2 regions of the Exiguobacterium sp. BMC-KP genome follow, and region 1 is predicted to be linked to the other one. Evidence: riboswitches for the same ligand, from Rfam matches in the RefSeq annotation. Region 1 holds a riboswitch; the other holds the start of a gene.

Region 1 (3,102 bases):
ACCGATCGCGGCAGCAACGATTAAAGAAAAAAAGGCTGAAAATGCTGCAGAACAACGTAAATTAGAAAAAGCGATTAAAAAACAAGAGTCGAAAATTTCAAAAGAACAACGTCAAATCAATCAAATTGATGCAGCGATTAACGAAAAGATTTTCCAAGTTTCCGAAAAAAATAAACAAATTAAACAGTTGAACGTTCGAATTGACGAGTTAAAAGCAGATATCGTTCGTTACGAAGAGATGCTACAGAAGCAGGAAGAACTTCTTGGTGATCGCTTACGTGTGTTCCAAGAAAACGATGGGAACTCGATTAAATGGGAAGAAGTCATTTTTGGATCAAAGGATTTGGGTGATTTATTTAGCCGTGTCATGGCTGGGAAAAAAATCGCTGAGCAAGATGATAAAATGATTTCGGATTACATCGCGACACAACAAAAATTAGCAGAAGCAAAACAAGCACTCGTCGAGAAAAAAGCGGAGCAAATGCAAGAAAAGAAAGTATTGCTTGAACAAAAGAAAGCGTTAAAAGTTCAAATGAAAGAGCGTAGTGCTACACTGAAAAAATTACGAAAAGGTAAGACGAAGTTCACGACAGAACTTCTAGATGCAAAAGAACTGCAAGCGACTCTTGAAGCTCAAGAACGTGCGATTGCGGCAGCGAAAGCTGCTGCTAAAGCAGCGGCTGAAAAAGCAGCAGCAGAGAAAGCAGCAGCTGAAAAAGCCGCTAAAGCGAATGCTCAAGCAGCAAAACAAGCAAATAAGAATACAGAATCAACAAGTTCAGATGCAACACCAATCGTTTCAGGTGGTGGGAAATTTGTTCGACCATCTTCTGGTGGCGTCTCACAAGGTTTTGGACCAGCTAGTGGAGCAAACGGTTATACATTCCATAATGGTGTCGATTTTAAAGGTCCCGTCGGATCTCCAATCGTCGCATCAGCAGCCGGAACGGTCATTACCGCATCAGGTGGTGGACCTTACGGGAATCACGTCATGATTTCGCACTTCCTTGACGGGAAAGTGTACACGACTGTCTACGCCCATATGAGTTCATTGTCTGTTCATGCAGGACAAACCGTTTCTCAAGGTCAGCAAGTCGGAACACTTGGTAGTACGGGAAATTCAACAGGACCACACTTGCATTTCGAACTACATGTCGGAGGGTATCAATACAGTGCCTCTTCTCCTCTGAATGCAGTGAATCCATTAGCATATCTGTAATCAAAAACGGGCTTCGGCTCGTTTTTTTTTGTTCCCTATGCTACAGTTAAGGCGAAACGAATACTTGAGCAACTAGGGGAGCTGGAGGAATCTGGCTGAGAGGAAAACCAATCTGTTTTCGACCCTATTACCTGAACTGGATAATACCAGCGTAGGAAAGTTGAGCCGAACGGATATCGGAATGCGTGTATAACGCTTTTGTATAGCGTCGACTGCTTTTTTACAGCGGTCGGCGCTTTTTTTGTCGGTAACGACTCCCTTACATTGCTCGATGGGAAGGTGAGAGAAACATGAAACATGTATTGACGATTGCAGGATCCGACTCCGGTGGTGGAGCTGGAATTCAAGCAGATTTAAAAACATTTTCGGCTTTAGGCGTTTATGGAATGAGTGTTCTGACTGCTGTCACGGCGCAAAATACATTAGGTGTTCAAGCGGTGGAAGAGCTATCTCCGGAAATCGTTGATGCCCAGTTAACATCGATTTTTTCAGATATTCGTGTCGATGCGATCAAAATCGGGATGGTCTCGAATGCGCAGACGATTCGTGTCATCGCTACACATCTTCGTAAACAGACAGTTCCGATCATATTAGACCCAGTCATGGTCGCAAAAGGTGGACATGCCTTGTTACGGACAGAGGCAGAACAAGCACTGATTATGGAGTTACTACCACTTGCGACACTCATTACACCAAATTTACTAGAAGCTGAGCGTTTAACGGGAAAGTCAGTAACCAATCTAGAGGACATGCGGTCTGCGATGCATCAATTGGCTACGCAGACGGGCGCAGTCTTATTAAAGGGTGGACACTTACCCGGAGAGGCGACGGATTTATTGTTTGACGGAACGAAAGAACATCGCTTCACATCCGAACGGTTAGACAACCAACATACCCACGGAACGGGTTGTACCTTATCTGCAGCGATTGCAGCACGGATGGCGCTGGGAGAAGATTTACCAGGTAGTGTACGACAGGCAAAAAGCTATGTCACGGAAGCAATCCGTCATGGATTTGTCCTCGGACAAGGTATTGGACCGACACACCATTTTCATTCACTTTGGAGGGATGCACATGTTTACGACCATTCTTGAACAGAAACCACTCATTCACCATCTGACGAATACGGTGACGATTAACGATTGCGCAAACGTCACATTAGCTGTTGGGGCATCCCCCGTCATGGCGGAAGACATTCGAGAAGTAGAAGAGATGGTTCGACTCGCACAAGCTCTTGTCTTGAACATTGGTACACTTGATGCAGAAATGCAGGAAGCACAACGACTGGCAGTACGTGAAGCAGGACGATTGAACGTTCCAATCATCCTCGATCCAGTCGGAGCAGGAGCTACGACATTAAGAACCGATTTCTCAAAAGAATTAATCGATTTCGGATGTACGATCATTAAAGGAAATGTCTCTGAAATCAAGACTCTACTTGGAGAGAATGGACGAACGAAGGGAGTCGATGCTGTGGGAGACGGAAGCATGGATCGAGAAAGTATCCGTATATTCGCACGCAAACAGCAATCCGTCGTCGTCGTCACCGGTCCAATCGATTACATCACGGATGGCACACGCGAAATGGAATTGAACGTGGGTACTCCTCGTCTTGGAGACATCACAGGAACAGGTTGTATGACGGCATCGATAATTGCTAGCTTCCTTGGTGCAGGCTATACGGCGTATGAGGCGGCAGTTCATGGAACGTTCGTCATGGGAAAAGCAGGAGAGCGGGCAGCATCGGCACAAGGTCTAGGCGATTTTAAACGAGAGTTGTTCAATGCCATCAGCCTGATGACGGAACAAGATCTGACGGAGGTGACGGAACGTGGTAATTGATTATTCGATTTACGCCGTGACGGATCGTAGATATCATCCAG
Region 2 (3,102 bases), on a different contig from region 1:
GGTCTTACGTTCATCGGGCACGTAGATAACGTCTTACCTTCTCCCTCTATTCCACGTTATCTGGATCTCGGTCTCTATGCGGATGGAATTGCTTTTTCTGGCTCCTCAAATCTGTTGCTCGCCTGTCAGGCAGCACTGGACGCTCTCGATCTCGATCAAGCAGCAATTAAGATGACTTATCTCGAACAAGCCGTCCGCGCAACGGGCTTTCAATTGCTCGCTCAACAAGAAGCACAAGCACCAGGCATTTTAACCATCGTTCATCCGTCAGCAACTGATGTAGGCGATGCTCTTCGGATTCAGGGGTATCACGTCCAGTATGAAAGCGACTATCTCGTTCGCAATCAGTGGCTTCAAATTTCGACGATGGGGCAGACGACGATGCGGCAAATCGAACGTCTCGTTCGTGTGTTAGTCCGTGAAAATCAACGAATCACCATAAAAAATGAAAAAAACGAAAGACCTCTCAACCCTTGATTTCAAGCGGTTTGGAGGTCTTTCGACTTTAAAAAAATAAAAAAAGAGGTTTAAGGATTTAAAACATAGGGGTATAAACTCATTAGCACCGCATCAAACCGGTGACTTACTCACACATGTTTCTCAATATCAGCGTAATGACCTGGGAGAGAAATGCAAAGTCACGAAAGCGTCAGATTCAAGAGAGTCTGAAACCGATGGTCTTAGCATGATTTCATATTGTTCAGGATTCGTCCTGCTCCTACATTCATTACCTTTTGAGGGCTATACTAAATTCAAGGGGGAAATGAACATGTCAGTTAAATTAACAGTCGAAAAACGCGAGGTACGTCCACGCTCACTCCGTAAACAATTACGTCATGAAGGAAAAGCTCTTGGTGTCGTGTATGGTTACAAAGTGGAAAGTACACCAATCGCATTCGAAGAAAAAGAATTGTTAAAAATCGTTCGTGAGAACGGTGAGAACGTCTTGATTTCACTTAAACTCGACGGAAAAAACGTTAACGTCTTGATTAACCGTCGTGACATGGATGTCTTCACACCAACAGTTGATCACGTTGAATTCATCGCTGTGAAAATGGATGAAGAAACAGAAGTGGAAGCAGACGTTGTACTCGTTGGCGAAGCAGCCGGTGCAAAAGTTGGTGGATTCCTCTCACAAACACTCTTTAAAGTAACAGTTGCAGCTACACCAGATAAATTACCAGAGAACGTCGAAGTTGACGTCACGAACCTCGAAATCGGAGATTCAATCTCTGTAGCCGATCTTCCAGAGCAAAAAGATTTCCGTATCGTCACTGAAGGTGACATTCAAGTCGCAGCAGTCGTCGAGTCTACACTCGAGCAGGATCTTGAAGAAATCGAAGAAGCGGAAGCAGAGGCACAAGCTGAAGCTGGCGAAGAAAATGAAGGCGAAGCAACAGAAGCGTCTTCAGAAGAAGCAGCTGAAGAGAACGAAGACAACAAATAAGCTATCCAACGATACGCCCCAAGTGGCGTATCGTTTTTTTGTGTCTTGACAATAGACAGAAGATTGCCTAAAGTGAACAGCGTATCAACTATTCACTATATCCACTAGGGGAGCCCATTGGCTGAGACGATTCACTTCGGACCCTTCGAACCTGATCTAGTTCATACTAGCGTAGGAAAGTGGAGCGATCACATCCAATGACTCCTGCTACGCGCAGTTTTTCTGAGGACCGCTCTCTTTTTTACGGAGGGCGGTCTTTTTTGTTGTCTCCCCCATTCTAAGGAGGACGTATCTAATGCAACACTGGAAAATGAAAGAAATCATGGTCATGATGATGCTCGCCGTCGCTTGCGGTGTCATCTATCTCGGTTGGTCGACACTGTGGTTACCGATGTCTGCGATCTTCGGTCCCGTTGGTGCTAACTGGATGTTCGGGATTTGGATCATCGCAAGTCCGCTTGTCGCAGCAATCATCCAAAAGCCAGGTGCCGCGTTAATTGCGGAAGTCGTCGCAGCAGCAGTCGAACTGTTCACGGGGAGTCACTTCGGATTATCGGCACTGTTAATTGGTGTCTGCCAAGGTCTTGGTGCGGAACTCGTCTTTGCGATGACGCGTTACCGTCGTTATGACGCATGGACACTGATGTTGTCTGGTGTCGGAGCAGCAGTCGGAAGTATCGTCTACAGCCTGGTTGCGAATGGCTTTGGTTATTACACGACGACGACGTTACTCGTGACGATTGGACTACAATTGATCAGCGGTGCATTACTTGGTGGCTTACTCGCATGGATTCTCGTCCGTCGCCTCGTTGCGACTGGTGTGTTAAGTGGTTTTGCAGCCGGACGTGTGAAACGGGAGGTCGCATGATTACCGTTGACGACCTAAGTATTCGTTATCCCGGTCAGATGAAATCAGTGCTCGATCATGTAACGCTAACGATCGACCAAGGAACGACGCTTCTACTTGGCCGTAGCGGAAGTGGTAAGACAACGTTGCTTCATGCGCTTGCTGGACTGACGCCAGAGACAATCGAAGTCGAACAGACTGGCACGGTGAGCCGATCCGGTTCTGTCGGCATTCTGTTCCAAAATCCAGACGAGCAATTTTGCATGGAAACGATTGGACGTGAAATCGCCTTTAGCTTAGAAAACAAATCAATCCCACGCGCGGAGATGGATGAACGAATTGAGCAGTTGCTGGTACTCGTCGGTCTTCCCCTCCCCTTTTCAACACCAATCGCTAGTCTCTCTGGGGGAATGAAACAGCGACTGGCGCTCGCTGCAGTCCTAGCACTCGAACCAACCATTCTACTACTCGATGAACCGACGGCGCAGATTGATCCGATCGGACAACACGAACTGATGGCATTGATCTTTCGAATCCAGAAAGAGCACGATTTAACGATTGTGTTAATCGAGCACCAACTCGATGTCTGTTTACCGTATGTCGACCAAGTCGTCTTACTTGAAGAAGGAACGATTACCGTGACAGCGCATCCACGAGACCTGTTTCCACATGCCTACGTGCGGCTTCAATCAAAAGGCATCGCCGTTCCGTCGCTCTTTCCTTATACACTTGAGACATTACCAGCGGATGGACCACAAGCGGCACGACTTTTCGCGCCTCCCCCTGTCGTTCCAGCAGGACTTCCCTT

What was found. Region 1 has a riboswitch for thiamine pyrophosphate ahead of thiD (bifunctional hydroxymethylpyrimidine kinase/phosphomethylpyrimidine kinase). Riboswitches for the same ligand answer to the same signal wherever they lie in the genome.
Region 2: it holds a riboswitch for thiamine pyrophosphate, as region 1 does, so the genes downstream of both, ADM98_RS10130 (ECF transporter S component) here and thiD (bifunctional hydroxymethylpyrimidine kinase/phosphomethylpyrimidine kinase) in region 1, are expected to answer to the same signal.

The regions. Positions count from the first base shown of each region.
Region 1 is NZ_LGIW01000013.1:118,318-121,419, reverse strand. It holds gene ADM98_RS03460 (murein hydrolase activator EnvC family protein) at 1-1,219, shown strand, start outside; TPP riboswitch at 1,284-1,394, shown strand; gene thiD (bifunctional hydroxymethylpyrimidine kinase/phosphomethylpyrimidine kinase) at 1,510-2,313, shown strand; gene thiM (hydroxyethylthiazole kinase) at 2,294-3,061, shown strand; gene thiE (thiamine phosphate synthase) at 3,051-3,102, shown strand, end outside.
Region 2 is NZ_LGIW01000015.1:856,955-860,056, forward strand. It holds gene ADM98_RS10120 (GNAT family N-acetyltransferase) at 1-477, shown strand, start outside; gene ADM98_RS10125 (50S ribosomal protein L25/general stress protein Ctc) at 770-1,447, shown strand; TPP riboswitch at 1,544-1,642, shown strand; gene ADM98_RS10130 (ECF transporter S component) at 1,743-2,315, shown strand; gene ADM98_RS10135 (ABC transporter ATP-binding protein) at 2,312-3,102, shown strand, end outside.